Regions from separate parts of the Halomonas sp. PA16-9 genome, predicted to be linked through region 1. Evidence: predicted binding sites of a transcription regulator. Region 1 holds the regulator's gene; each other region holds the start of a gene.
The links. The regulator PhoB, encoded in region 1, activates phosphate uptake and scavenging genes when phosphate is short. The targets are predictions, from matches to a motif close to TGTCATANNNNTGTCANA.
Positions count from the first base shown of each region.

Region 1 (10,290 bases):
CTTGCTAAATTAAACAAGACGCGAGGGGGGGAAGGGCGCAGCGAAACAACGCACCCTTGCCGGGAAGGGACTCAATTTGTAGTTGCGCATCGTGGCGCAACAGCACGTGCTTAACGATCGCCAAGCCTAAACCTGTGCCGCCAGTCGCAGTGCTGCGCCCCTTATCAACCCGGTAAAAGCGTTCTGTTAGTCGGGGAATATGAACGGGATCAATCCCTTCACCGTTATCTTCCACATCGATATAGCCGCCACCAGTAGCGCTAGCTTTCCAGCGCAGGGTGATTTGGCTGCCAGCAGGCGTGTAGCGAACCGCATTAAAGGCAAGGTTAGAGACGGCGCTGCGAATCTCCTGTTCACTGCCTAACAGTCGGGCATCGCTCTCAAGGGCGACGGTAATGGTATGACGTTGATGCGATAGGGCCAGCGCATCATCACAAACGCTTTGCAGTAAAGGCTCGAGTGGCAGTGGATGATGATCTTGGCCGCCCTGGTCAATTTCCAAACGCGAGAGCAGCAATAAATCGTTGACCAGATTCTGCATCCGCTGGGTCTGTTCCTGCATTTGCTGAATACTACGTCCCAAGCGCGGCGGAAGCTGGTCGGAGATATCACTGTAGGTTTCCAAATAGCCGGAGAGAACGGTCAGCGGCGTACGTAACTCATGGGAAACGTTGGCGACAAAGTCGCGCCGCATCTGCTCAAGACGATGCAAGCGGGTGATATCGCGAGCCATCACTAAGCGTTCGTCGTCACCGTAGAGGGTAATTTGATACTGCAGGATTCGCCGTTCATCAATCGGTGAGGTGAGCGTTAACGGCTCACTGTAGTTACGCGCATTAAAATAGCTGATAAAGCCCGGGTCGCGCAGTAGGTTGGTAATGTGTTGACCACGATCATGGGCGGTTTGTAGCCCCAGCATGGCGGTGGCGGCGCTGTTCCACCACTCCAAATCACCGTGGCGATCAAGCATGACCACGCTATCACGCATTGCTTCAGACGACTCTTGAATACGTGCCAAAGTAGCCCGCAGACGGCTTTGGGTGATGCGCTGACTTTTTTGATAGCGGTATAAACGATCGAATAGCTCGCCCCACATCCCGCGAGCGGCAGGCGGTTCATCGTTAGGGTGGAGGGTGAGCCACAAATAGAGTTCGCGTAACTGTCGTAAGTGGTAAAACAGGCATCCCGCAAGCCCTGCTGCGAGCCCCAGCCCAGCCGAGCCCAACAGCCAGCCCAAGCAAGTGCCCAGCGTGGCCAGCCACGCTATTCGCCACAGCTCACGACTCCATAAACGCACATTTACACCCGTGCAGAGAAACGGTAACCGGTACCCCGAACCGTTTGGATCAGGTTTTGATGCACGTCACCCAGCGCTTTACGCAAGCGGCGGATATGCACATCGACCGTGCGCTCTTCAACGTAAACATTGCCGCCCCACACTTGGTCAAGCAGCTGGCTACGTGTGTAAGCGCGCTCTTGGTGAGTCATAAAAAACTGCAGCAAACGGTACTCGGTGGGGCCCATTTCCAGCGCTTTGCCGTGGGCACTTACCCGGTGGCTCACCGGATCAAGCAGCAGGCCGTTAATCTCAATCGGGTCTTCAACGCCACGTGGCGTCGCACGGCGCAGCACCGCTTTTAGCCGTGCCACCAATTCCCGGGGTGAAAAAGGCTTGGTGATATAATCATCGGCACCGGCTTCAAGCCCTTGAATTTTATTATCCTCTTCGCCTTTCGCGGTGAGCATAATAATCGGGATTTCAGCGGTGGTTTCTTCACGTTTTAGGCGTCTCGCCAGCTCAATACCGCTAGTGCCGGGCATCATCCAGTCCAGCAGCAGTAAATCGGGTTGGTGGTCGACCACCATGGCATGGGCATCCTGGGCGTTATCCGCTTCGAGCACGCGATAGTCAGCCATTTCCAGCGCTACCGCGATCATCTCGCGAATTGACGCCTCATCATCGACAATCAGAACGGTCTTGGCGGTCATACCAGAGCCTCACGGTGTTCAAAGAAACTAGTTCAAAGAAAAACAGTTCAAAGATAAACAGATCAATGACATGTCAGTGACGATAACACCATGACTTGATGACAATTACATGACAATCGCCTCGATCAGCCAGCCGCAGGCCACCAACTTAGCGCGATACCGGCAAAAATCAGCAGTCCCGACCAGTGATTATTGAGAAACGCCTGGAAGCAGGCATCCCGCTCCTGGTCGCGAATTAAGCGCTGCTGATGCAGAAAAGTCGCTGCCATTGCCGCTAGCCCTAACCAGAAGAAACCACCTAAACCAACCCGCCAGCCTACCCAAGCCAGCAACCCCAGGGTGGCTAGCTGGAGTAAGCCGATAATCAAACGATCCGCATTTCCAAACAGCACGGCCGTCGATTTAATGCCAATTTTTAAATCGTCGTCGCGATCGACCATGGCGTACTGGGTATCGTAGGCCACTGTCCAGCACACATTAGCGCAGAATAGCAGCCATGCTTCCAGCGGCACGTGGCCGAGCACGGCGCCAAAAGCCATCGGAATTGCCCAGGAAAAAGCCGCGCCCAGCACCACCTGAGGAAAGTGGGTATAGCGCTTCATAAACGGATAAATAATCGCCAGCAGCACCCCGCCCAGCGAGAGCAGCACCGTAAACCAGTTGGTCAGTAATACCAGAATAAACGCAGCGGCCACAAGGGCGATAAACAGCAGTTGAGCTTCGGTTTCGCTGATACGGCCCGTCGCTAGCGGACGTTGTTTTGTGCGTTTCACATGCCCATCGAAGTGGCGATCCGCATAGTCATTGACCACGCAGCCCGCAGCGCGCATCACATAAACGCCGGCCACAAAAATCAGCAGCACATTTCGCCCTGGTACACCTTCCGCAGCCACCCATAATGCCCACAGCGTCGGCCACATCAAAAGCCATGTGCCTATCGGCCGATTCAAGCGCATCAGCTGTAAAAAATCTGCCACGCGAGCCCATCCCTTCGGCCGCAACAGTGAACGATCCATGCTTACCTCACGAAGAATAAGATGCAGGCGCTAGCCTAGCGCGAAGGCAGGCCAAGATCATCCGCCATCGCCGTCAAAAAATACTCTTGCACTAATAATGACAGACTGCCGTGCTTACAGCCGTGATAAAAAACAGAGCGCCTTCCCCAGGCACAGCCTTCCTGTATGCCGTTGACGCTAGCAAACTGGGGGGGATGCGTCGTTACTTCCAATGGCCCACGCACTAAACCCGGCTGGCGAAATAGCCAACTACCTAGCGAGCGCTCGCCCAAGCACTCTAGCCGTTGGCCCTTTACCTGTGAGAGCGGGGCGACCGAGCGCGCCACCACCCATGGCGTTCCATCTAAGCACAGCGCCACTTCCCGCAGCCAGGCGTAACGCTTGGCACCAATGCCCAGCGCCTGAGCCTCATCCTGGCGCGGCCAACCAACCCCCTGGCGCAGCAGTCGTACTCGAAACGGCTTCTCGCCACCTGCGACCATTAAGCGGGCGGTTAACGAGTCGGTGGAGGCAACCCACTGCCACCAGGAAGCACTCATCGCCGGGCGCGCCGCATCAATCGGGCGCCAGCGGGAAAATAGAGGAGTTTGCCGAAAAGCAGCAGCCGTCACCGAGTTCTCCAGGGCAATTAACGGGTTGGCTAGTGTAACATGGGCACTGAAAGGCTTTTGTTTCAGCAACTTTTTTAACGACTCGGTTTAGCGCTTCTTTTTTCGCAATCTTATTTAGCAACTTTTTTGGTGTCTGCATGCCCGCCACCCAAACACAAAAACGTCTTCTCACGCTGCGCTGGTGATTATTGGCACTGGAATGGCAGGGGTTGGCCTTGCCCGGCGTTGCGCCGATTGGGCGACCAACGCTCAATCACGCTGGTGAGCGCTGACAGCGGCGATGATTACAGCAAGCCGTTGCTCTCCACCGGCTTCGCCAAGGGCCTCGCGCCCGAACAATTAGCCCAGCGCAGCGCTACTGACCTGGGCGAAGAGCTAAATGCCCAAATGGTTATCCACACCCAGGTAACCGCACTGGATGTGGATAACCAAACAATTCTGCTTGAAGACGGCATGGTGCTCGGCTACGACACACTGGTACTGGCCACTGGCGCTGCACCACGGGCGCCCTTCAGCATTGAGCCCAGCGTAGCCCCACGCTGCTTTACCATTAACGACCTGGATGACTACCGCCGCTTTCACACGGCGCTAGGCCATGGCCCTGCACGGATGGCGATTGTTGGCGCGGGGCTGGTCGGCTGTGAATTTGCCAACGACCTCCACGCTGGCGGCCATCGTGTCAGCCTCATTGCCCCAGAAGGAACCCTACTTCCTCGCTTGCTGCCACCGCCCTTAGGGAACGCCCTAGGCGATGCCTTTAGCGAAGCAGGTATCCATCTTCACCTTGCACGTTCGATTGATTCGATAGCGGCCGAAAGCGGCGAAGATATCGTATTACGTCTGGATAACGGCGACGCTGTCAGCGCTGATCTCGTGTTGATGGCAACCGGCCTTGCACCTCGCACAGCACTTGCCGAATCGGCTGGTTTAAACGTATCACCTGGCGGTATAGTCGTTGACCGCCAGTTGCGTACATCGCACCCCAATATCTACGCCCTAGGCGATGCAGCCTGCGTAGACGGTGTTAATGCCATGTACGTGCAGCCACTACAAGCCAGCGTTAAGGCGCTGGCGGCAACCCTTTCAGGCGCGCCCACGCCGGTTAGCTTCGGTGCTTGGCCGGTAGTGGTTAAAACGCCGCTGCTACCAGTGGTGGCCTACCCGCCAACGAACACGCCTGAGCACTGGCGAATTGAAGGCGAAGGCGGGGATATCAGTGCCTTGGCTGAAAATAAAGACGGTCGTTTGATTGGTTTTGCGTTGACAGGCGGCTGCGTGAGAAGGAAAGTGGAGCTTTCCAGAGCAGCACCTGCACTGCTAGGCTGATTTTCGTCGCGTTCACGACTAGGCTAGAGAAGTTAACCTAATCGGCTACGCACCCAACAACATGCATTTGTTTGATGTTTGATTTCTTTTAAAAAGGGGAGATTCCTTATGCGCAAACCTGAACTCGCTGCAGCCATCGCTGAAAGTGCCGACCTATCCAAAGATAAAGCTGGCCAAGTGCTGAACGTTATTCTGGATGAGATCACCAACAGCGTTGCTAAGGGCGAAGATGTCGCTTTGATTGGTTTTGGTACCTTCACGGTACGTGAGCGCGCAGCACGTACCGGCAAAAATCCGCAAACCGGTGCCCCGCTGCAGATTCCGGCCAGCAAAAACGTTGCCTTTAAGCCAGGCAAAGGACTTAAGGACGCCGTTTCTTAATGAAGCTCAAGCTGACGCTGTGGCTACTGGGCGTACTGCTCAAACGTGCCCTGCGCCGCAAGCCGCGCTTTCGTGAACAGTTAGAACGCATGCGCGGCCTGGACTGGGGGATTGCCACGGAAGATCTAAGTATTGCCCGCCACTACCGGATGACACCGAAAAGTATCAGTACCGGCAAAGGGCTGCCTGTGGACTTAGATCTTGAGCTACGCTTCCGTGATCAGAATACCGCCTTGAAAGTGCTCAAAAAGCCAACACAGCAGGCCTTTCTCGACGGCATGATAAACGGCGACGTGCGCTTAGTGGGTGATTCCGCCGATATGAATAAGCTGCAAAAACTACTCAAGTATTTGTAGCGGTTTACGATTGGCATAGGGTAACGGCTTAGATTAAATAAATTTAGGCTGAACAAGGTAGAGGTATAAAAGCTATCGATGGACATACCTCATCAACGCCTCGTTTACTTTCGCGTTACCCTTGAGTCTGGCTCCGTGCGCCGCGCAGCGGCGCGCTTGGATATTGCTCCCTCGGCGGTAAGCCGGCAAATTGCTTTGCTGGAAGAAGCCTTGGGAGCGACGCTTATGGAGCGTCAGCGCGACGGCATTTCGCCTACTCCGGTAGGCGAAATGCTGCTTGAGTACTGCGAGCGCCGCGGCGCCCTTGATGAAGGGTTTATTGCGTCACTTGAATCCTACCAACGCATGGAAACCGGCAAGATATCGCTTACCGTCGGAGAAGGGTTTGTCAGTGACCTAGTAGCCTCCCCACTGCATGAATTTACCCAACGCTATGCGGGCATTCAGCTCGATATCCATACCGCAGGCACCTCGGGCATTATTGACGCTGTTGTCGGCGATCACAGTCATATCGGCTTGATGTTCCATGAGCGTACCCATCCCCAGCTGCGTTTCTGGTCATCTACTCCTCAGCCACTCATGGCCATTCTGCCGCCCGACCACCCGTTAACCAGCCAAACGGCGCCGCTCACGCTTACCCAGCTTAGCGACCAGCCCATGGCCATGTGGGACACTACCCATGGGGTGCGTCAAATGGTTGACCAAGCCTTTCAGCAGTCGCGTATAGCCCCGCGCATGGCGATGAATACCAACTCAATGGTGATTCTGGCCCAATATGTGCGCAGCGGTATGGGGATTACACTGCTACCCGCCTTTGCCGTCGCCCACGATTTAGAGCTCGGCACGTTAGTGGCGCGCCCGGTAGATAATCCGCTTTTTCAGCGCTCCCAGGCCCACATGGTCACGCGGGTAGGCCGCCAACAGCCCAAGGCCAGCATTCTGCTGCTACGCCACCTGCAGCGCTGGATGCAGGCGTTTCGCGCCCCAGGCTCGGTAAGCGATCAACCAACACCACTGCCGTAACCGAACGCCACACTGGCTTCAGGGGCTGTTTCCACCCAGACGCTTTGCGGCACCGTATATTCGCGCAGGCCATCCAAGCCGCTGGAGCGACCGAAGCCGCTATCGCCAAAGCCACCAAACGGTGACATCACGCTGATCGCCTTATAGCTATTGATCCATACCGTACCAGCACGCAGTTGCCCAGCTACGCGATGCGCTCGCGCTACGTCCTGGCTCCAAACGGCGCCAGCCAAGCCAAAGCGGGTCTCGTTGGCGAGCTGAATGGCCTGATTTTCATTGTCAAAGGCCATGGCCACCAGCACCGGACCGAACACTTCTTGTTGAGCAATCTCCATATCCGGCGTGACATCGACCAGCACGGTAGGGGCGATAAAGTAGCCCTGAGCCTCGGTAGGTAATCCCTCTGGCCGTTTACCGCCCGTTAACAACGTTGCGCCAGCGGCTACCGCCGCGTCGATCATGCGTGTGACCTGCTCAAATTGGCGGTGATTCTGCAAAGGCCCCATGCGGGTCGCTTCATCGTTAGGCAGGCCCACCGAAATCTGTTCCGCCGCCCGCGCCAAACGGCTGGTGACTTGCTCAAACACCGGGCGCTCGATCAACAGCCGCGAGCCCGCCACACAGCTCTGGCCGGCGGCGGCAAAAATGGCCGCCTGGGCACCCGCGACAGCTTCATCCAGCTTGGCATCGGCAAACACAATATTGGCGGATTTGCCCCCCAGCTCTAACACGCTGGGCACCAACCTCCTCGCGCCCGCTTCAGCAATCATGCGACCACTCTGGGGAGAGCCCACGAACACCAGTTTGCTGATGGCAGGGTGGTCGGTCAGCGCTGCGCCGGTCGACTTGCCCAGCCCGTTGACGATATTGATCAGCCCTTTAGGAAGTCCGCCGCTTTCAAGTAGCTTGGCAATCACCACCGATGAAAAGGGCGTCAGTTCGGAAGGCTTTAGCACCACACCATTGCCCGCCGCAATGGCAGGGGCTAACTGCCAGGCACAGGTGAACATCGGGGCATTCCAGGGGGTAATCTGCCCCACCACGCCGTAAGGTACATGGCGCACATAGTTAAGATGCGAGGTAGGCACTGGAATCACTTCGCCATGCTGCTTGTCGCACCACCCCGCGTAGTACTCGAACATCTCGCGTACTTTGCCTACTTCAGCCCGGCAGTCACGAATCGGCTTACCGGCCACCACACTTTCCAGCTGAGCCAGCGCCTCTTCATGGCCCGCCAGGCCGCGTATGGCGGCATTCATGCGCCGTCCACGCTCGCTGGCGGTTAGCGCCATCCATTCGCGTTGGCCTCGCTGTGCCGCTTGGGTAGCACGCTTAATCAGTCCAGCACCCGCATCGCGATAGCTCACCAGCGTTTCGCCGGTGGCTGGATTGGTCAGGGTGATCACGTCCCCCTCTCCCGCCACTAAACCGCCATCAACCCAGTTGCTCAGCAGCGTGGTGGCCGTTAATCCAAAACCTTCGAGTAGCGTGGCAAGGTGATCTTGGGCATGTTGGCTAAGTGCGTTCATTACTGCTCCTCCGCCTGGCTGGCACGCGCTAATATCGGCGTGGTGATATGGTTAAAGTCATCGCTATCGGTTGGTTGTTCGGGGTTCGCGTGCCAGGCATCGACCACGGCTTGTAACAGCGGCGAGGGGATATCCAGTTGCTCAGCGGCATCCCGGGCCAAACGTAAATCCTTACGCATCAAACCGGTGGTAAAGCCTGAGTCAAAACGCTCACTCAACACCCACTCTGGGAAGTTCACCTCGCTGACCGCGCTGCGCCCCGAGCCACTGTTAAGGCCCGCCAAGCAGGCCGCGGGGTCAACGCCCGCCTTGACTGCCATAGCAACGGCTTCGGCGGTGGTTAACAAGTGCGCGGCACACAGGTAGTTATTGGCAAGCTTGACCACATGGCCGCTGCCCGGGCCGCCCACATGGGTACGCTTGGCCGACATGGCTTCCAGCATCGGCAATACCCGCTCAATGGTGGCGACATCGCCTCCTAACAGCATCCCTAGCTTGCCGCTGGCAGCTCCTTTCGGGCCGCCGCTGACCGGGGCATCCAACCATAGAAGGCCCGCTGCGGTTACTTTTTCGGCCAGTTCACGCGTCACGGCGGGGTCACTGGTGGAGGTATCGACAATCACGCTACCTTTCGGCGCAAGGTCAAGCAGGCCTGGCGATTGCTCGATCACCTCACGCACATGGGCAGAGGTGGGCAACGACAGCAGGTAAACGTCGCTAGCGGGTAATTCTTCGGGAGCCACAACGGTTAGTCCTTGAGCAGCAAGACGCGATCGCGCTTGCTCAAATACATCGCTACCCGTTACTTCAAACCCTGCTGCTTTGAGGGTGAGCGCCATATTGCCGCCCATCTGCCCCAAACCAATGACGGTAATCGATAAAGGGGTGGTGACTAAAGACATAGTAAAGCTCCTTTAAACGTCATGAAGACGCTATGTTCCGGGTAGACGCTCCCCTACCCAGAGGGCATCAGAGAGCGAATAACGTGTATTAAGTCAGGAATTTAGACGAGTAACGCCCTTACCAGCTCCACCCAGTAGCGCGTGCCCAGCGGCAGCAACGCGTCGTTAAAGTCATAGCGGGGGTTATGCAGCGAAGCGGACTCCTCGCCATTGCCCATCCAGATATAGGCACCTGGGCGCTCGGCCAGCAGGAACGAGAAATCCTCAGAGGCCATACTGGGCGGCGGGTTGCGCACCACATTGTCGCTGCCGAGTAAGCTTTCCAGCACCGAGGCGCAGTGCTGGGCATGTTCAGGGGTATTGATAGTGGCGGGATAGCAGCGCTGGTAATCCAGCTCAACGGTTAAGCCGTGAAACTCCGCCAAGCTGGCAATCGCCTGCTTAAAGCGTGCCTCCAAGTGCTCTTTAAGCGCCATATCAAAACAGCGCAGCGTGCCGCGAAGCGCCACCTGTTCGGGAATCACATTGAAGGTATCCCCCGCGTTAATACTGGTAATACTCAGCACGGCAGATTTGTCTGGCGGCGTTTCGCGGCTCACCAGCCCTTGCAGTTGGCTGATCAGTTGGCAGCTCGCCAACACCGTATCAGTACCTAAATGGGGCATCGCCGCATGGCAGCCCTTGCCAGTCAGCGTCAGGCTAAAGACATCGAAGGCGGCCATGACGTCGGTATCGTGCACCGCTGCCACGCCTACGGGCAGACCCGGCCAGTTATGCAAGCCGTACACGGCATCCATGGGAAAGCGCTCAAACAGCCCCTCTTCAACCATCACCCGCCCGCCGCCTGCGTTCTCTTCGGCGGGTTGAAAGATGAACACCACCCGGCCTTTGAAATCCGGCTGCTGCTTTAACGCCCAGGCAGCGCCCAACAGCATGGTAGTGTGTCCATCGTGGCCACAGGCATGCATCTTGCCCGGCGTTTGCGACGCGTAGGCAAGCGCAGTCTCTTCGCGAATATCCAAGGCGTCGATATCGGCCCGCAGGCCGATGGTTTTACCTTCACCTTGTTGACCATCCAGAGCGGCTACCACACCCGTTCCGGCAATCCCGGTGGTTACCTCAAAGCCCCACTCAGTCAGCAGCTCGGCAATGCGTGC
Region 1 covers NZ_CP040451.1:3,397,238-3,407,527, forward strand. The annotation lists gene phoR (phosphate regulon sensor histidine kinase PhoR) at 5-1,297, opposite strand; gene phoB (phosphate regulon transcriptional regulator PhoB) at 1,300-1,989, opposite strand; gene ubiA (4-hydroxybenzoate octaprenyltransferase) at 2,115-3,005, opposite strand; gene FDY98_RS15885 (chorismate--pyruvate lyase family protein) at 3,041-3,616, opposite strand; partial or broken gene FDY98_RS15890 (NAD(P)/FAD-dependent oxidoreductase) at 3,816-4,942, shown strand; gene FDY98_RS15895 (HU family DNA-binding protein) at 5,051-5,323, shown strand; gene FDY98_RS15900 (hypothetical protein) at 5,323-5,679, shown strand; gene FDY98_RS15905 (LysR family transcriptional regulator) at 5,758-6,702, shown strand; gene FDY98_RS15910 (aldehyde dehydrogenase family protein) at 6,681-8,231, opposite strand; gene FDY98_RS15915 (NAD(P)-dependent oxidoreductase) at 8,231-9,133, opposite strand; gene FDY98_RS15920 (M20 aminoacylase family protein) at 9,235-10,290, opposite strand, start outside.

Region 2 (10,290 bases), on a different replicon from region 1:
AAGGTATATAGCTGAACGTTTCGCCACCCGCTTCCATAAAGCTATCGCGAATCTCCTCTTCGATCTCTTCCAAGGTTTCAACACAGTCGGAAGAGAAGGCAGGCGACATAATCGCAATGTGCTTATGCCCCTGCTCGGCGAGTTCTGCCACATGCTTAACGGTTTGTGGGCCGACCCATTTTTCAGGGCCAAACTGCGACTGGAAAGCGGTATCCACTTCCTCTTTGCTAAAACCAAGCTTCTCACGGAGCAGGCGCGTCGTTTTCTGGCACTGACAGTGGTAAGGATCACCCTCCATCAGGTAGCGCTCGGGAACGCCATGGTAGCTGGCAACCAGCTTGGTCGGCCGGGTCGAGAAACCGTCGTAGGCTTCTTGTACCGAGTTGGCCAACGCCTGAACGTAGGCAGGATGTTCAAATAAGCGGGCACCGTACGTATATAAGGCTGCCACTTCATCTTCATCAGGGTGCGAAACGCCTGATCATTCGCCGTCGCCGTGGTGGGCGAACCGTACTGAGGGTATAGCGGAAAAAACACGATTCGCTCGCAGCCCTTCTCTTTTAATCGCGTCAGCACGCTTTCCGTCGAGGGATTACCGTAGCGCATGCAGAAATCGACCTCGACATCGTCACCATAAAGCGCCTTTAACCGTGCGGTCATCTTCTCGGTCTGGGCGCGCGTCGTTGTTAGCAGCGGGCTTTCGTTTTTCTCGTTATTCCAGATTCCCCGGTAGGCCTTGCCCGATGAGAACGGACGCTTGGTCAAAATAATCAGCTGTAGCAACGGCTGCCATTTCCAACCGGCATAGTCGACCACACGCTTATCAGAAAGAAACTCATTAAGGTAACGACGCATTGACCAGTAGTCGGTGGCATCCGGGGTTCCCAGGTTTGCCAGCACAACACCCACCTTGGCGCGCGCTACTGGTGGATGATCGCTGGGTGCATGGGCCAAGCAGCCCTCGCCCGGCTGATCCTTGACGACATTCTCGGTCATTACTCATGCTCCTGAAAAATAACGATGGTGCTCAGTACCTCTATCAATTGATTAAATCCTATCACTTTTCGGCAAAGTGGCGGTATAAAGTTATACTATCGGCATCATTTGTATAATTACAGGCTAACTCATGTCCAAGCCTTTGCTTTTGGTGCTCGGCGACCAGCTCTCGTTTTCACTCACAACGCTGCAAGACGCGCCCGCCAATGCCGTGGTTGCCCTGTGCGAAGTTGGCGAGGAAGCGCGCTATGTTCCCCATCATATCCATAAAATTGGCTTTTTTTGGCTGCCATGCGTCACTTTGCCCAGGCACTGCGCGAAAAAGGCTTTCAAGTGCACTACAGCGCGCTGGATGATGCAGATAATTGCCACTCCCTTATTGAGGAAGCCGAACGCATCGCGCAACAGTGCGGCTGCGATGAGATACGCGTTGCCCGACCTGGCGAATGGCGGCTATGGGAGACGATGCAGCAGCGCGAAAACGCAACGATTCCGTGGCGACTACTTGAGGATGAGCGCTTTTTCACCACACCCGATGACTTTAGCCAATGGGCAAGCGGACGCAAACAGCTGCGCCTTGAGTACTTTTACCGAGAACAGCGCAAACGTACCGGGTACTTGATGGAGGGCGACGAGCCCGTTGGCGGCAAATGGAATTTTGACCACGACAATCGCCAGCCTATCAAAGCCAAACTGGATTTCCCTGAGCTACCTCAACATCGTCAGGATGCGATCACCCAAGAAGCGCTAAACGATGCCAAGCGCCATTTTGGCGACCATATGGGGTCTCTGGATAATTTCAACCTGCCTGTCACTCGTCGACAAGCGCTGGTGGATTTACACCATTTTATAGACCATGGATTGGCTGATTTTGGCCGCTATCAAGATGCAATCAGTGACTCTGCACCTTATTTGTATCACTCGCGCCTCTCAGCTGCGATGAACATCGGCCTGCTGTCGCCCCATGAAGTCTGCGAAGCCGCCGAGCAGCGTTACTATGGCGGTGACGTGTCGATCAACGCCGTGGAAGGGTTTATCCGCCAAATTCTTGGCTGGCGTGAGTATGTGCGAGGGCTCTACTGGACGCAGATGCCCAGCTACAAAGGGTCTAATCAGCTAGGTTTTGAGCGCGGCCTGCCAGCGTTTTACTGGGACGCGGATACCGATATGCGCTGCTTGCAGCGCGCTATTCAGATGACCATCGACAATAGCTACGCCCACCATATTCAACGACTGATGGTGACAGGCAATTTCGCCTTACTATGCGGAGTTAAACCTGAGGCGCTATGCGACTGGTACTTAGCGGTTTATGCAGATGCCAGTGAGTGGGTAGAGCTGCCTAACACCCTAGGGATGGTGCTCCATGCCGACGGCGGCTTAATGGGCTCAAAGCCCTACTGTGCGTCGGGCAAGTATATCGACAAAATGTCCGACCATTGTCAGCACTGCCGTTACTCACCCAAGCAGGTCACGGGGCCAAAAGCCTGCCCTTTCAACAGCCTTTACTGGCACTTTCTCGAAACCAACGCTGAGCGCCTGAGTAAGACCCCTCGCATGAAGCTGATTTACGGCTCCCTCAACCGCATGGCCGACGAGAAGCGCGAGGCTATCCGCCAACAGGCTGAGCACTTTTTGGATCAATTGGAAACATCGCCTGGCTACGGGCAGCCCTGCCACACAGCAGGTTATTCGGCCAATACCAACCAGGAGTCACCATGAGCCGCTACACGCCACTACATGCTGCACCGCCAGTTACGCTATTTCACGATGGTCACTGCCCCTTTTGCCAACAGGAAGTCGCGTGGCTGGAAAAGCATCGCCATCGGGAACACATCGCGCTGATAGATATTCAGGCCCGTGATTTTAACGCTCAGGCGTATGGGCAAGAATTTAACGCCATGATGGGCCAGTTGCACCTGCGTGATAGTCAAGGGAGATGGTACATCGGCATGGATGCCAGCCGTGCCCTCTATGCAGTGTTGGGCTATCGGCGGCTGGTGAGGTTTTCGTGCTTACCGGGAGTACACGGCATAATGAATGCCGGTTACCGATTTTTGCCCGTCGCCGAATTCGGCTTGGGCAGTGGTGGGAAAAGCGTCAGACTAAACGTTGATGGGTGAGAGCAGCGTTAAAAAACAAGCGGCATACGCGATGTGAGCGGCTCACTATAGTGCGCGTCGCGGCCTATCACTTCATCGTGGGGCACATGCTGTACCAGGTAAGCGCGATGAATCCCGGCGCGCTTGAGATCCATATAGGCATCATCTAGCGAGCGAAACAGCATTGGCTTGGTACGCTGCGTCAGCATATGACGCTCGCCTTCAACGTCTTCCAGCTCAACCTGATAAAAACGGCTGCCCGAATGGGTAATCACGCGAATTTCAAAATTGTCGTGATTGGCGACAAACTGCTTAAGATCCTTAAGTTCCATGGTTCCCTCCTATTATTTGGCTATTTCATACGTTATGTCAGACGGCATGTCATCAGGGCACAGCATGACTGTACCCCATGACACTTCTGTTGCCCCGTCATTGCAATGTAATGACAACAAGCAATAACTAGACATTAATAGCTAGGAGGTCAATAGTGCAAGAGAGTTCCTGACCGGAAGGTCAAGATATCAATTGATTATTGATATTCAGAGGGGTCGATCGCTTTGCCAAGCGAATTGCGGTCAATCCAGTTGCCGCCTTTAGTCTCTTTGTAGCGGAACACGACCTTATCTCCCACCGTCACAGGCAGCTCACCATCTTCAGTCTGGTAACTATACTTCTCGCCTGCGACCACTAAATGGTAGCGATAAAGATCCGGCATACCTAGCCACTCTTTAAAAGGGCCTTCGCGCTCTATCGCCTCTAGCTCACCGCGACCTTCTAACTTAGGAAGACGCTGCCGGTTACCGCGCCGAAATCCACCTGCCATTTGCTGCTCCCGTTTTTACATATCGTGGGTGAGGCATTATACGAACTCGCCCCCCATCCTCAAGCTACTTATCACTAGCCTGTCATCACAAACCAGTCATCATTAACTTAGTCGCCGAACGCTTGGCCGTAACTATCCGGGGCCAAATCCTCAAAGCGGGTATATTTGCCGATAAAGGCCATATGCACCGTGCCGATAGGACCATTACGCTGCTTACCGATAATTAACTCAGCAATCCCCTGATTGTCGGGATTATCTGGATTATAGACCTCATCGCGATAAACGAAGGCAATGACGTCGGCATCCTGCTCGATCGCACCAGATTCCCTCAGATCCGACATAACCGGGCGTTTGTTGGGGCGCTGCTCCAAGGAGCGGTTCAACTGAGAAAGAGCCACCACAGGGCAGTTAAACTCTTTCGCCAACCCCTTCAAGGAGCGCGAAATCTCGGAAATCTCACCGGTGCGGTTTTCGCTAAAGCCAGGGATCTGCATCAACTGAAGATAATCGATCATGACCAGTGCGATATTGCCATGTTCACGCACCACACGGCGCAACCTTGAGCGCATTTCGTTAGGCGACAAGGCCGCAGTGTCGTCGATAAACAGCTGTTTGTCTTTGAGCAGATTAACCGCTGAGGTTAAACGCGGCCAATCCTCGTCCTCCAGTTGCCCGGTACGCACACGGGTTTGATCGATTCGGCCCAGGGAAGACAGCATCCTCAGCATGAGCGACTCTGCGGGCATCTCCATGGAGAACACCATGACTGGCTTGTCGCTGGAAATCACCGCATGTTCAACCAGGTTCATAGCGAAGGTCGTTTTACCCATCGAGGGTCGACCGGCGATGACCACCATATCGGATGGCTGCAACCCGGTGGTCATTTCATCCAGATCACGAAAACCAGTGGAAAGCCCGGTCATTTCACCTTTCAGATTAAACAGCTCATCAATACGATCCACCGCCTTGGTCAATAGATCGCTCATGCCAATGGGGCCGCCCGTTTTGGGGCGCTCCTCGGCAATCTGGAACACTAACCGCTCGGCTTCGTTAAGCAATTCATCAGCCGGGCGCCCCTGGGGAGTAAAGGCACTATCGGCAATTTGATTAGCCGCACGGATCAGCTTGCGCAGCGTTGCCCGCTCACGCACGATATCAGCATAGGCGCGAATATTACTGGCAGAGGGCGTGTTACGAGCAAGCTCTGCCAAAAACGCCAGGCCGCCTACGGTATCCAAGTGATCACGCGCTTCCAGCGCTTCAGAAAGCGTCACCACATCCAGCGGCTGACCGGCTTCAGCCAGATGAATCATCACGTTGAACACCAAACGGTGCTCATAGCGGTAGAAGTCATCAGCGACCAACCGCTCTGAAACGTTATCCCAGGCCTGGTTGTCTAGCATGAGCCCGCCTAGTACCGACTGCTCCGCCTCTAATGAATGCGGCGGCAGTTTTAGCGCTGCCGTTTCTGTATCAGCAGAAGGCTGGTCCTGCATAGCGAGCTCCTTTAAACACTACTGCGTAGCCGGTGAAGATGCTTATCTTAGCCGCATGCGGTGCGACTACCAACATGATCAAGGCGTTGTCTTAAAATACCCAGCGGGAGATGGGCTGGATAGTTTTGGCAACGCCCAAAAAATAGCGAATATCCAGAACTAGCGGATACCCGGAAAAACAAAAGGCGCGGGAGAAACCCCGCGCCTTTTGAGGCAGCTGTATTAGCTGCCGTTAGTAACGACTTTACGTCGTTACTAACTTAACTACTCGCTCAATTACTCTGCAACTACCACTACGCGTACAACGGCATCCACTTCAGCGTGCAAGTGAAGAGTGATGTCGTATTCGCCAGTTTGACGAATTGGGCCATTTGGCATGCGGACTTCGCTTTTGGCAATATCGATGCAGCAGAGGAAATCGCGTCGGCCAGGTCACGCGGACCAATAGAACCAAACAGCTTGCCTTCATCGCCTGCTTTGGAAACCAAAGACAGTTCGATGTCGTTTAGCTGCTCAGCGCGCGCTTCGGCTTCTGCCTTACGCTCAGCGGCTTGCGCTTCGAGCTCAGCACGCTGTGCTTCAAACGCTTCGATGTTGTCTTTGGTGGCCGGTACGGCTAAGCCGTAAGGCACCAAGTAGTTACGACCATAACCAGGCTTCACGGTGACCTTGTCACCCAGGCCGCCCAGCTTACCAATGTTGTCGAGCAGAATGACTTCCATCTCGTAAACCTCTTGTCAGTTGCTGCGGGCAAGGCGTGCGCGAACGTTCGCGAATGTATCAATCAGCCCCAACAGCAGCACAATGAGAATCGTGGGCCAGGTCGTGATCAGTAGCACATAAAATGCTACCAGCCACAGCCCGTTCATCCCCTTTATTCCAATAAACCCGTGCACTAACGCAACGCCAGCTACCAACAGCGGAATCCAACCAAGCATCGCCAGCGCATGAGCGCCTAGCAGCATACCTATCACCCCAATGACGACCAGCACGGCCAGTTCTTTAGGGGTCAAGCGCAGTGCGTGAAACTCTTCGCGAAAGCCACCTGGGTTGTACAACCCAGCTTGCCAACTCCGCGCAAGTGCCAAGCACACTATGGCTGCCAACAGCACCACAAGCCCGGTTACTCCACCCACCACCAGTGCGGCAATGGTTTGAGTATCGTAGCCTTGATTGGCAAATTCCGTGAGCATGCGATCCACTTCTTCTGAACCTTCTCGCAACTGCTCAAGCATTAGCTCAGTGCCACCTGGCGGACTGAAGATGCCGAGTTGAACCATGACAGAGGCGACCAACGTCCCCACAATCAAGGTTTCTCCCCAACGCATCCTCTCGCGCAGGATAACGGCCATCAGCGTAACCAGCAGTATGCTAGCAAGCGGAATCACATCACCCTGAGCCCACCACCAACCGGCTGGTAGTGCTGCGGCGATGATGACCGGTAGCGCAGGGGCAAAACCTCTGCGCAGCGTCATCAACGCAGCGATGGCTGCTCCTAACCAGAACAGCCAAGGCACTAGCGTTGCCAAGGCCGCCCCGCCTGCCGCGTAAGGCGTGCCCCGCATTAGCCATCGGGCTAGTGCCAGCATCACGTTAAACGCTTACTGGTGGCTATCGGAGTAGGGCAGCAGTGCCAGATAACGCGAACGCTTGATAGCGGTCGCCAACTGACGCTGATAGCGTGCTTTGGTGCCGGTAATACGGCTTGGAACGATCTTGCCGGTTTCGGTGATGTAAGCCTTCAGCGTGTCCAGATCTTTGTAATCGATCTGCTTGATGCCTTCAGCGGTGAAGCGGCAAAACTTACGGCGACGGAAAAAACGTGCCATGGACTAGCTCCTTAAAACGTGCAGTGAATAAAATCAGGCAGTTTCTTCTTCTTCAGCGCGCGGTTTTTCTTCGCGACGCGGACGTTTTTCTTCTGCCGGTTTCATCATCGGGGAAGCTTCAGTAACAGCTTCTTTGCAGCGAACAACCAGGCTGCGGATAATGGCGTCGTTGTAACGGAAGATGTTCTCGATCTCGTCGAGAGTCTCGCCGCTACATTCAACGTTCATCAGCACGTAGTGGGCTTTGTGGATCTTGTTGATCGGGTAAGCCAAGTGACGACGGCCCCAATCTTCTAGACGATGCACAGTGCCGCTGTTTTCGGTAACGATGCTGGTGTAGCGCTCGACCATTGCCGGCACCTGCTCGCTTTGATCCGGGTGGACCATAAACACGATTTCGTAATGACGCATGGGATCTCCTTGCGGTTTGACAGCTTCCTTTGTGTGCCATTGCTTAACGCAATAAACGACGACAGGGAAGCAAGGAGTTAACTGAAGTGCTCCGCCACCGCGCTAGGCGGCCACAGGGGCATCAAACAGAACTTTTCATTTCAGCAAAAGCTAATACTTCAACGACAGCTAACACCCGCTTGCAGACAAACGGGCGCGTGTATCTTAGTAGCACGGCGGTTAACTTGCAAGCTGGCGCTGACGGACAGCCTCGAACAGGCAAATACCAGTAGCCACCGAGACATTAAGGCTAGAGACCTCCCCCGCCATGGGAAGCTTGGCAAGATTATCGCAGGCTTCGCGAGTCAAGCGCCGCATGCCCTTGCCTTCCGCCCCCATCACCAGCGCGGTGGGGCCGGTCATATCAATGTCAAAAACGCTGGCCTCAGCTTCACCAGCCGTACCGGTTATCCAGACACCGGCATCTTTTAGCTTGGCCAGGGTGCGAGCCAAGTTAGTCACTTGATAAACCGGCACCACTTCGGCGGCGCCACAAGCGACTTTACGCACCGTTGCATTGAGCGGTGCGGCTTTATCTTTCGCCACAATCACGCCGTGGGCACCGGCGGCATCCGCGCTACGCAGGCAGGCACCAAAGTTATGCACATCCGTCACGCCATCCAAAATCAGCAACAGCGGTGGTGTATTCGAGGGCCAGGCGCGTAGCTTAAGCCAGAGCGACTCTTCACCTTCAGGAGTTAATGGCGGACAAAACGCCACCACTCCCTGATGAGCCGCCCCTGGGTTAGCTGATCAAGCAAATCCCGGGGCTGCTCTTTTACTCGAGCACCATGCGCCTGGGCCTGGGTAATCAGCTCTTTTAAGCGGCTCCCTGCCCCCTGCTGCACCCAAAGCTCTCGGGGCGCTTCGCCTCTGTCTAACAAGCTTTGCAATGCATGAACGCCATATACCTGATCCAAACCATCAGGGGTCTTGGGGCCCCGCCGTGAAGACGCCGACTTCATACTCAGCCCTTATTCGGTGATGGTTTGCGTGGGCCATTTCGCGTACGGCGTGGGCCGCGACGCGTAGCAGGCTTCTCGCTATTGGATGGTTTGTTACCAGATGCCTTAGCACCACCACCTTTAGCACCAGCGCCCCCTTCCCCACCGCGGCTCTTACGCGGCTGGCGGCGTGGGCGCGGCTTTTCATCACCCAGCCCAAAGTCAATCTTACGATCGTCCATATCAACACGCGCCACTTGGACGGTAAGACCATCACCCAAGCGGTAGGTCGTGCCGGTGCGCTCACCTTTAAGACGGTGCTTCTCAGCTTCGTAGTGGTAATAATCCGAAGGCAGCGACGTCACGTGAACCAAGCCTTCCACGTAGAACTCATCCAAACGCACAAACAGACCGAACTGAGTGACGGAGGCGATGGTACCTTCGAACATCTCGCCGAGCTTGTCGGACATAAACTCGCACTTCAGCCAGCTCTCTACATCACGAGTGGCCTCGTCGGCACGGCGCTCAGTCATTGAGCAGTGTTCACCCAGTTCAAGCATCTGCTCGAAGGTATACGGACACCACTTGCTGGGCGGCTCAACCGGCGCACCTTCTACGCGCAACACCGTGTTGGTCTGGCGCGGACCGCGGATCACCGAACGAATAGCGCGGTGTACCAGCAGGTCGGGATAGCGGCGAATCGGCGAGGTAAAGTGGGCGTAGGCTTGGTAGGCCAAGCCAAAGTGGCCTTCGTTTTGCGGTGAGTAGACCGCCTGATTCATTGAGCGCAGCATGACCGTCTGAATGATATCGAAGTCAGGGCGGTCGGCAATCGTTTCACGCAGTGCCTGGTAGTCCTGCGGAGTGGGCATATCACCGCCGCCGACAGCAAGACCTAACTCATTCAAGAACAGACGCAGCTTATCAAGCCGCTCCGGCGTCGGGCGCTCATGGATACGGTAAAGCGCTGGCAAATCATGCTTATCCAGGAAGCGCGCAGTCGCCACGTTGGCCGCCAGCATGCACTCTTCAATTAACTTGTGAGCATTGTTACGGCTACGTGGAACGATTTTTTCGATTTTGCGCTCATCGTTAAAGATGATTGCTGTTTCAGTGGTGTCAAAATCGATCGCACCACGCTCGGCACGCGCTTCGCGCAACAAGTAGTAAAGCTCTTCCAGATTTTTCAGCGGCTTAACTAGCTCACTGTGCTCTGCCCTTAGCGCCTCACCGTCTTCGCTCTTATCGTCGAGAATCGCGGCCACCTTGTTATAGGTCAGGCGAGCGTGGGAGTTCATGACGGCTTCGTAGAAGCGGTAGCGGCTAATCGCACCGGTTTGCGAAATATTCATCTCGCACACCAGCACCAGCCGATCCACGTGTGGGTTCAGCGAACAGAGCCCGTTGGACAGCAGTTCCGGTAGCATGGGAACCACTTGACCAGGGAAGTAGACCGAGTTGCCCCGTGTGCGGCCTTCGTCGTCCAACGGCGTGCCTGGGCGTACATAGTGGGAAACGTCCGCGATGGCGACGAGCAGTTTCCAACTACCGGATTTGGTTTTCCAAGCACACACAGCATCATCGAAGTCTTTGGCAGACTCATCGTCAATGGTAACCAGCGGCACGTCACGCAGGTCAACGCGGTGCTGCTTA
Region 2 covers NZ_CP040452.1:1,301,238-1,311,527, forward strand. The annotation lists partial or broken gene hemH (ferrochelatase) at 1-996, opposite strand, end outside; partial or broken gene FDY98_RS22370 (cryptochrome/photolyase family protein) at 1,127-2,715, shown strand; gene FDY98_RS22375 (thiol-disulfide oxidoreductase DCC family protein) at 2,712-3,116, shown strand; gene FDY98_RS22380 (DUF6482 family protein) at 3,125-3,427, opposite strand; gene FDY98_RS22385 (hypothetical protein) at 3,625-3,918, opposite strand; gene dnaB (replicative DNA helicase) at 4,026-5,414, opposite strand; partial or broken gene rplI (50S ribosomal protein L9) at 5,691-6,136, opposite strand; gene FDY98_RS22400 (hypothetical protein) at 6,152-7,003, opposite strand; gene rpsR (30S ribosomal protein S18) at 7,016-7,243, opposite strand; gene rpsF (30S ribosomal protein S6) at 7,277-7,654, opposite strand; partial or broken gene rlmB (23S rRNA (guanosine(2251)-2'-O)-methyltransferase RlmB) at 7,874-8,658, opposite strand; gene rnr (ribonuclease R) at 8,661-10,290, opposite strand, start outside.
Region 2: the regulator PhoB is predicted to act here: its motif matches at 3,526-3,543, upstream of FDY98_RS22380 (DUF6482 family protein).

Region 3 (10,290 bases), on a different replicon from region 1:
CCTCTATCGGGTTGACTGCGTGGATTTACCACTGCCAGTTGAGGGTGGCGAACAGGCTGCGCCCATCGCCCAGGCTGCCGTCGGGGCGGTACCACACCTTGTCGCCAATATTGGCAAGGCGCAGCGAGGTATCCACGGCCGGGGTGATTTGCCAAGCGAGATGCACATCGTGCAACCCATAGCCGGGCAGGCGCTCGTCATCGCCCTGCTTATCGAAAGATTGGGCAAAACGCGCTTGCCAGCCCAGGCGGATATCGCTGTTATACAGAACCACCTCGCTTCCCAGGGTGGCTTCCAACGGTGTTTGACTGCCTAGGGGCTCGCCAGAATCGCGGTCTTTACCGGAGACTTCCGAAAGACCCACAAAGCTTGTAAGAAGCGGGAAGGCGCTGGGCTGCCAGGTCACCCGGGCGTCATAGCCCCATAGCTGGGCGCGCTGAACGTTCACTGCCTGGGTGGTGCCCGCCATGATGTCGACGTGGGTGTCGATAAAATCGTCGGCGCGAGTATCGAAGTAGCTGGCACGAACCTGCCAGTCGCCCTGATGCCAGACCACGCCGCTTTCCCAGGTGTGGCTAGATTCAGGCGAGAGACTAGGGTTGGGAATCCAGTAATTGTCCGGTGTGCAGAAGGCTGGCCCGGCGCAGAAACCGGCAAAGTGGCGCTCGTTGGCGTAAAGCTCGGATAGGCTAGGAGCGCGGAAGGCCTCAGCGTAGCCCGAAAACAGCATCAAGGCGTCATCGGGCCGCCAGGCAAGACGAAAGCGCGGTGACACTTGGTCGTGGACGCTATCGGATTCATTTTGGCCGCTGGCGTCGTAACGGTCGTAGCGGGCTCCCAGGCCAATATCAAACTGCCCGGCGCCGCCATCGGCTAAATAGCGCCCAGCGGTAAGAGTAGTGTCGAGATAGGCTGACTGGGTATCGATATCGGCTTTAGGAAAGCCATTCGCTTCGCCATCTGGCCGTTGGCGGGCCTGCTCCAATTCGGCGCCGAACACCAGCGTTTGCGAAAGCCAGCCGTGATCCATGGTGTGGAAGCCGTCGCTCTGAAGACCGGCCCGCTCTAGGGTACGGTTGGCCTGGGGCTCGTCGATATCCTGCTGGCTAAAGGTAAGCTGCGAGGTGACTTCGGTGGCAGCGCTGGGCTGCCAGCGGTGGCCCAACTGGACGTTGTTGCTTTCCACATCGCGATCGCGCAGCGGATTGCTGGCATCGGTTGAAAGCTGCTGTGGGTTGGCGGGCTGGGTGGCGCGTTCGTCGTAGTGCTGCCAGCTGATAAATAGCCGCTGGTCGTCGCTTGGCTCCCAACCGCCTTTTAGCAGCAGGCTATTGAGGGCGGCATCCTCTTCGGCTTCATCGCCCCCGGCGCGGCGAATATCGCCGGATTCACTGCGGCCGATTGAAAACAGGCCATCCACCTGGCCGTTGGCGGTATTGCGGCGGCCGAAGCCAGTCAGGCTCCCCCGCATTTCGTCGCTGGCCGTCGCACCGCCTATGGAAAGGCGTACGCCGCTATTTTCGCCGGGGGCAAGCAGGTCGTTGGCATTCACACTGGTGAAGCTGACGACACCGCCCATGGCATTGCTGCCGTACAAGCTGGAGAGCGCACCGCGTGCTATCTGTACTTCTTGAATCAAGCCAGGGTCGAGAAAGAAGTTACCGATGTGGCCGGTGGAGATATCCTGACGAACGCCATCCAAACGCACCAGCACCCCTTTGCTGCCAAAGCCGCGCATACTTAAGGTTTGGCCATTTCGGCGCCCTTGGCCAGCCACATGCAGGCCGGGTTGGCGGCTAAGTATGTCTTCAACCCGGCTGGCGGTGGCCAGCACAGCGTCATCGCGATCAATAATATCGATAATCAGCGGTGCCCGGGAAAGGTCAGTAGGCGCCCGGGTGCCGGTGACCGTCACTGGGTTAAGCTCGGCGTCGTCTGCTTGGGCGGTTAACAGTGGAAGCAGCGTTAAAAAGAGGCCACCAAAAGCGCGTGTGTGGTTCATAAGCCAGAGATTTCCAACAGGGATAAGTGGAAGAGGTCGCTGGCTGGGTGCGATGGGCTACCTGGCTGGCTTTGCTGTATAAGTCTTTAAATTAATCAGGGGCTGAAATATTAAGAGCTTTAGGCGTTAAGAATTAACTTGCCGCTTTTAGTACGGCGCAACACATAGCGGCGCTGTTCATGGTGGATAACCAATTGATCTGAGTTGCCAAGTAATTCTCTGCTATTCACCTCGCGGGTCGTCGAGGCCGACGTATCTCCCTGGCCAGTGCCCTTAGCGGGTAACTGCATGAGAGAGTAACTCCTATGTTAATGATAACTATTAGCGTTAATTTAGCAGAGTTGCAGGCATTCCTCAACAGGTCCTAGCATTCGACCTTTCTTCATATAAATGCAGGCGCTCCGTCATCGTGCTGTCATTAAGCTTCTTTAGTGTCTCCTAACGTTCAATCGTTGACCTACAAACGATCAGGGGGAGACCAAAATGAGTAAAGAGATCGAAGATCATCGCCTGCTTAACCACAGCGGCAACCAACCTTTCGCGGAAGTATTGGCGCGCCATGTATCCCGGCGTGATGTGATGCGCGGTGGTTTGAGCATGGCGGCTGCCTCGATGCTTAGTTTTGGTGGTGCTGCTCAAGCGCTTGCCTCAAGCAGCAACCAAAAAACACCCCTGACACTGGCGTTTGAGGCGGTTCACGGATCCCGCACCGATGCCGTGGTGGTGCCGGAAGGTTATGTGGCCCAAGTCTTGGTGCCGTGGGGCACGCCGCTGAACCAAAATGTTACCTGGCAGCCTGAACAGCCGATGACCGCTGAGCGTCAGGCGGAGAGTGTGGGCATGCACCATGACGGCATGGCCGGTTTTGCCCTGGATACCGACAACGCCTCGCGCCGTTTTGTGCTGGCGCTCAACAATGAGTATATCGACCAAGCAGCGCTATGGGCGCCCCAAGGAGGCCCCACTAATGCGGATGAGGGCCAGCGGCCAGCAGCTGAGTCGCGCACTGAGATCAACGCTCACGGTGTCACCCTTGTTGAGGTCGAAAAGAACGCCAGCGGCCAATGGGCGCATGTGCCGGGTTCGCGTTATAACCGTCGCCTCACCAGTGCGACGGTGATGGAACTTTCTGGGCCAGTGGCGGGCAGTGACTACGTCAAAACGCGCTTTTCGCCTGAGGGTACCCAAACCCGTGGTACCAACAATAACTGTGGTAACGGGGTAACGCCCTGGGGCACCTATATTGCCTGTGAAGAGAACTGGCCCAATGTGTTCGTTAATCATGGCGAACGCTTCCAGGACGACGCGCGGATTGGTATTCCCACCGCTAAAAGCCGCTATGGTTGGGATACTTCGGCGGGAGACGCCTCTGAACAGAATGACGAATTTGCTCGCTTCGACATTACCCCGCGCGGCGAGCGTGCTGAAGATGATTATCGCAACGAAGCACGCACGTTCGGCTACCAGGTGGAGGTCGACCCCTATAGTGATGCATTGGCGGTTAAGCGTACGGCACTTGGCCGTTTCCGCCATGAAGGGTGTTGGTTAGGCAAGCTGGAAGCCGGTCAGCCAGTGGTTTACTACTCGGGGCACGATTCCCGCAACGAGTACGTATATAAATATGTTTCTGATGCTGCCTGGGATCCCGCCGATGCCAACCGTCCAGGTGAAGAGTACGATCGTCTTGCTATTGGCAACAAATATTTGGATAACGGCACCCTCTATGTGGCTCGTTTCCATGCCGATGGCAGCGGTGAGTGGCTACCGCTAACGCCTAGTGCTCAAACGCGCGATGGTCGCACGCTGGCGGCGGCGTTGGGGCTAGCCGACGACGATGCGGCAGGTATCATCATCAACACCTGCGATGCAGCGGATTTGTTGGGTGCCACGCCAATGGACCGCCCTGAGTGGGCTTCCGTCGATCCTGCCTCCGGCGAGGTGTATCTCACCCTAACCAATAACACTCAGCGTACCGCTGAAGAGACAACCCCAACTTACACTAATGACGGTGAGCATCTGGAACAAGTAGGTGTTGGTTACGATTTAGCGCCCACCAATGCCGCCAACCCTCGCGCCAATAACGAAGCAGGGCATATTATTCGCTGGCGCGAAAGCCGGTTGCCCAATGCCTTTACTTGGGAGGTGTTTGTGTTTGGCGCGGCCGCTGACGATGCGGATAATCACTCGGGCCTGACAGAAATGAATCAGTTCGCCAGCCCCGATGGGCTCTGGTTCGACGAGCGAGAGGACGGTCAGGGTATCCTCTGGATCCAAACCGATAACGGTTATGATGGAGTAACCGAGTACACCAACGACCAACTGCTTGCCGTGGTACCTAACGGGCTCGACGATATTCAAGGCACCGGCCCGGTGATTAACAGCAGCAACCAGCAACAGCTTAAGCGCTTTGCGGTAGGGCCGAACGGCTGCGAAGTGACGGGTATTTTTGCCACACCGGATAAAACAGCGCTGTTTATTAACATCCAGCATCCTGGTAACTGGCCCGCTGATGGTAGCGAGCTAGTGCAAGACGCCACTGTTGCAGCCAGCGGCCAAGTACGCCCTCGGGCGTCGACCGTTGTCATTCAGAAACGCGATGGCGGGCCGATAGGAGTTTAAAAGCTGGCGTTGAGCGCAAAGCTTAGTAACTATATGAGGTGCTTAAAACGCTATTAAGGGCTTCATTAAAAGCTTCGAACCTCTCACAGGTTCGAAGCTTTTTTGATTCTAGGCCTGCTGAACTTGCCGCTTTTTCTGCTGGGCTTCTAACGCGTGAATGGCATCGACCTTCAATGGGAGCTGGTTGGCCCAGAGTATATCTTCACGACAATGGCCAATATCCAACAGTACATGGTCATCGTAGGCCAGCAGCGGCACTATATGGCGGCGAAAAAACCAACGCCGCCGGTAACGCCACCAGGCCATATCAAGCGCACGAATTAGCCGCATCGACGGCATGGCAGGCATGTAAAAATGCAGTGCTGGTGGCTTGGGCGGCGGCGCCAGTTGGCGAGCTTTTTCCCAGGCGTTATGGGCATGTTGGGCTGGGCATTCACACTTCATCGCGCACCTCCTTTTATTCACAACGGCTGTACAGTAAGCGGCGCCTGGGCACCGACTGAACCGATGTGACCTGTGATTAATAAGTGGAGGGTCGCGACCTCTGGTTATCAGCTTGGCGCTTTACCTTGGATCAATCAAACGAAAAGAACTACACTGTGGGTTAAGTTTTTCTGAAAGGTGGGTGTGATGAATCAACTCTCTAGCATAGCTCCCAGCCGGGCCGTCTTGCCGCTACTGGATAGCGAGGTGCTGCGCACCTTTGTGACCATTGCCGAAAGCGGCAGCTTCACCCGCGCCGCCCAGCAGCTATTTCGCACCCCTTCCGCGCTGAGTATGCAGATCAAACGCCTGGAAGAGATCCTCGGCCAGACGCTGTTTGTCCGCGAGGCGCGGCACGTACGCCTGACTGCTGAGGGGGAAGTGCTGCTGGGTTATGGGCGGCGGCTACTGAAACTCAATGCAGAAGCCGTGACCCAGTTTTTAGCCCCTACCATAGAGGGGCGTGTAGGGCTGGGGATAACGGATGACGTGGTAGGGCGTATTTTACCCACGGTACTCGCCCAGTTTGCTCGCTCGCACCCGGCGGTGCAGGTTGATGTCGAGGTGGGACGCAGCAAAGACCTGCTCGCCAGGTTGGACGAGGGCGAGCTTGATCTTGCCTTGGTGATGGCTGGAGGGCCTGGTCAGGCGACGCGGGGAGAGATCGTCCACAGCGAACCGCTAGTGTGGGCGGGCCGTGAGGATGGCGTTGCCGTGCAGCGAACGCCACTGCCTGTGACCCTGGCCCAGCAGGGGTGTGCGTGGCGCAGAATTACCCTTAATGCCCTTGATCAAGCGGGGATTGCTTACCGAATCGCTTACTCCTGCGACCACTGTGCCGGGCAGGAAGCTGCTATGCTGGCTGATCTGGCCGTGACGGCTTTTCCAAAAAGCTTGATTCGACCACCGCTCAAGCGTCTCCACAACGAGTCACTGCCACCGCTAGGGGATTATCAAGTAGCGCTGGTGAAGCGTGCAGGTAGTGGTGATGCCAGCGAAGTGTTGGCCGAACGCGTGGTGGAGGCGTTTCGTGAGGGGTGAGTGGTAATGAATTATCATTATCTTTTGAGCGGTAATGATTTTTTAGCGTGATGGTGCTAAAGATTACATGACCACACTCTTGCTTAGTGAGGCCATGTAATGGGGTAACGAAAGTGGTTAGGCAACCTGACTTTCAAACTCGCTAGGAATCAAGAAGCCGCGCAGGATTTTTTCCATTCGCTGCCGTGCGTCAGCATGCTCAAGGTCAAGAAAATGCCCTGCGTTGGGCACGACTTCGAACTCGCATTTCGGCATATAGTCGTCGGCAATCAGAATGTCTTCCGGCGTTGTGTACTCATCCAGTTTGCCATTCACGAACAGCGTCGGTATCTCAATATTACCCAGGAGCTGTTCATAATCGGTGTCGTTCATGGAGAGTATTTGTTCAATATGAAAGCAGACCTGTTGAAGCTCTTGATCATCTAACCGTGAGAGATGCCGGTAATTAATATATTTTAGTAAGCGGGGTAAGTATTTGCCCACTTCTTCATTAAGCAGGTTAGCCGCGGTTTTAACATCGCCAATTTGAATATAATGGCGAGCACCATTGATATAGCGCAGCATGCCGTCGTTAAGCTGAGTTGAAAATGAGGCTAGCACCGCTCTTTTAATGGAGGTGGGGGATTGCGCCAATGCCATCATAGCGGCATAGCCTCCCCAAGAAACGGAAAGTAACGACGTTGGTTGGTAACGTTCAATCAGAGCTAGGAGGATATTGACTTCATCCTCCTTGGTAATGATGCCACCCACAGGGTTATGTAGTTTTGACTGGCCAGCAAAAGGCAAGTCAAACAGGATAACGTTTAATCCATCACTCAAGTATTTGACACAATTGGTAAAGGAGGCCGTGGTGGCTAGCGCGCCGTTGACCATAATAATACTTTCAGTATTTTGTGGCTGTTGATAGATTTCTACATGCACGCAATGATTGCCTATCTTAACGAGCTCGGTGTTGGCTTTCATGATGTTTTCCTTGCAGTAATTGGGTCAGTTAATGCGAGTCTAGTGCGTGCATGTCTGCGTAATGGGTTCTGAACCTAATAAGTTCATTAGCTGTCACAAGTGTGCAAGTTTTTTAGTATTTCTTTATTTGTGTTTACCTGATTGTTGAAGGTATAGGCGACTGCGTATGTAGGATATTGCTGACAGCATTTGTAAGAGATTCGCTATGCTTATGTAAGAAATGTCTTATAAGTAATTTTTTAATACACAGTTGTTAAGTAATGTGTGGTCAAGTGAGATTGGATTAATTAACATTGTTAAATATGACTGATGGTTTTACGGCGATGAACGATAAGTTCAGCAAAAAGGTGAAAGAGTAAATAGGTGAGGGTAACGGGAAAAGTGGGCGGGGAAATAGAAGAAAGAGGCAACCCCTCACCTATCTCCAGTGAGGGGCATAACGACTTAAATAGCGATTTGATCAGTACGCGACGCAGAAACGTTGGTTGGTGTTATGTGGGTTTTCCAGCTCATCAATCATGGCGATGGCATAATCCTGCACGGAAATACGACTATTACCTTTGCTATCGGTGAGTAGCGTATCGCCGCCAAGCCGGAAACTACCCGTGCGCTCGCCGGGGAAAATCTCAGCGGCGGGAGAGAGAAACGTCCACGCTTGCGCCGTTTGCCCGCGCAGCGTTTCAAGGGCCGTTTTCGCCCCTTCCGCCGTGGCCCGGTACTCTGCTGGAAACCCCGGTGCATCTAACAAAAGCTTACCCGGCGCTACCTCGAGCGTCGCCGCGCCACCCACTATCAGTAGCCTAGGCACGGAAGCTTGTTGAGTGGCTGACAAAATCGAGTGAAAGCCTTTGAGGTAATAGCCGTAAACATCCTCTTGGGCATGGCCACTAAAGGCGCTGATAACGGCCTCGGCACCGCGTAGCTGCTCTGCAAGTGCCTCGGTATTTAACACATCACTTTTAACGGTAGTGAGATTCTCCTGTGGCGCTACCCGTTCAGGCCGAGTCACTAACGCCGTCACGTGATGGCCGCGGGAGAGCGCTTCGGTTAATAGGGCGGATCCAATGAATCCGCTAGCGCCAATCAGTGCAATCTTCATAACAGTTCTCCTTAAGTGGGTTGTCGCTGCATTGTCGGACGCTTTATTGATTTGAAAAATAGCGATTAACGTAATTTACTGTTATCGATTTCATAACAGTAGGGCGATAAATGACCACCGCCAACGAGTTCGATTTAAACGGTTTGCCGATCTTTGTCGCTCTGGTGGAAGCCGGCAGCTTTACCAAGGCAGCGGAGCGGCTAGGCTGCACGAAAACCCGTGTCAGCCTGCAAATTCGGCAGTTGGAAACGCGCCTGGGTGTAACGCTGTTCCTCCGCACCACGCGGCGGGTTCAGCTCACTCAGGCCGGAGAGGCGCTCTACCATCAGTGCCACCCGCTGTTAATAGATCTGCAGGGGGCGCTTGCCAGTACCGTGAGCGACACCCAACAGCTGCACGGCGAGTTGCGTATCACGGCTCCCGAAGATTACGCCGCCGGGGTGTTGAGCGACGCAGTGGTGGCGTTTAGCCGCTTGCACCCTGCGCTGCATATAGAACTACGTAGTGGCGACCAAGTAAGCGATATGGTGCAGGACGGCATCGATTTAGCGTTTCGTCTAGGCTGGCTAAAAGACTCCACGCTACGCGCCCGTCGAATAGGCACTTTTCAACAGCATGTGGTGGCTGCTCCTGATTATCTGAAACGCTACGGCACGCCTTCACACCCCAAGGCGCTGGAAGACCATGCATGGATCGCTTTTACGCCGTTAAAAGCGCCGTTAACCTGGACTTTCCAGCGACGCGATGAGCGGTATGAGGTGCAAATGAGCGCAGGGTTGGCAGCCAACTCAACGGTGAGCTTAGTCGCACTTATGGTCGCTGGCGGCGGTCTCTCCGTATTGCCGGATATGACCGCGGCGCCAGAGATCGCGGCTGGGCGTTTAGTGCGAGTGCTTGAAGAGTGGACACTGCCGGAAGGCGGCGCCTATGCAGTCTATCCGCCGGGGCGGCACATAACCGCCAAAACGCGCGCATTTATGACCTTTTTTGACGCCTGGTTACAAAAAGAGCCCTAACGTGGGGCTGCACTTAATTCGCTGTCACTTTCATAAGTTAGGTTGGTTTCCCAGCTTTCACTGCTAACGGCTATCGCTGCATGAATACCGGCGGTATCGCCTGCTTTGAAGGCCGCATAGATAGCTTTATGGTCCTTCAAGGCGGTTTCCGGTAGTGAGCGCATGGAGGTTTCCAGTGCGGCTTCGATCAGTTGCAGCAAGGTTTCGCCGACGCGGATGGTCATGGGGTTATGGGTGCTGTGCAGAATGGCGCGATGGAAGGCAATATCGTGCTTGGAGGTTTGAGCACCCGCTCGGATGGCTTCTTCCATGGCGTCGATACTCTGCTGAATACGTTGATGGTCCTCTGCTGTGGCGGTATGCATGGCTTGAAGGGTATACGCTGGTTCAAACATCAGACGGAATTCCAGTACATCCCGCGTCATGCCTCGCGCCAGGATCATCCCGAACGCCATCGGGTCGACGAGCGGTGTGCCTGGTTCGCGGCGGATCATGGTGCCTTGACCCCGTTTGACCTCAACGATCCCTATCGCTTGCAGCATCTTGATGGCTTCACGCACGCTGGATTTACCAATGCCCAGGGTGTGAGTGAGCTCCGTTTCCGAGGGCAGGTAATCCCCTGGCTTGAGGTCGCCTCGTATAAGAGCGCTTTTAATACGCTCTAGCAGTTGCAGCGCAACTGAACTGCGATCCATTGAATCTCCAAAAGAGGCTGTACGGGTCGAGCTAATCTCGGGCTGGCGTTTAAAACTCATGAGGGCCTCGCGTGGCTCATCGGTGTTTCCTGCATTTTATCAATGCCCTAAGCCTAGCGGCTTAAGACAGCCGATTGCATATATTTAAAAGACATATTCTTATTTTCCATTGTTTTATGTGACTGCCTTGCTAATGGTTTGTTCTTTAGTCTAGTCTGAAATCAGACATCTGATGTCTGTTGTCTGTGACGCAAAGCATAAAAGATGGGAACCTGAATGACCAAAAAGCACATCGTGGTATTGACCACGGGCGGCACTATTGCCAGCAAGCCCAGTGATTCAGGCCGAAGCCAGTCAGGGGAGCTAAGCGGC
Region 3 covers NZ_CP040452.1:606,542-616,831, reverse strand. The annotation lists gene FDY98_RS19240 (TonB-dependent receptor domain-containing protein) at 26-2,002, opposite strand; gene hemP (hemin uptake protein HemP) at 2,122-2,292, opposite strand; gene FDY98_RS19230 (PhoX family protein) at 2,486-4,621, shown strand; gene FDY98_RS19225 (hypothetical protein) at 4,730-5,065, opposite strand; gene FDY98_RS19220 (LysR substrate-binding domain-containing protein) at 5,252-6,145, shown strand; gene FDY98_RS19215 (alpha/beta fold hydrolase) at 6,263-7,108, opposite strand; gene FDY98_RS19210 (NAD(P)-dependent oxidoreductase) at 7,569-8,207, opposite strand; gene FDY98_RS19205 (LysR family transcriptional regulator) at 8,318-9,223, shown strand; gene FDY98_RS19200 (FadR/GntR family transcriptional regulator) at 9,220-9,918, opposite strand; gene FDY98_RS19195 (asparaginase domain-containing protein) at 10,195-10,290, shown strand, end outside.
Region 3: the regulator PhoB is predicted to act here: its motif matches at 2,405-2,422, upstream of FDY98_RS19230 (PhoX family protein).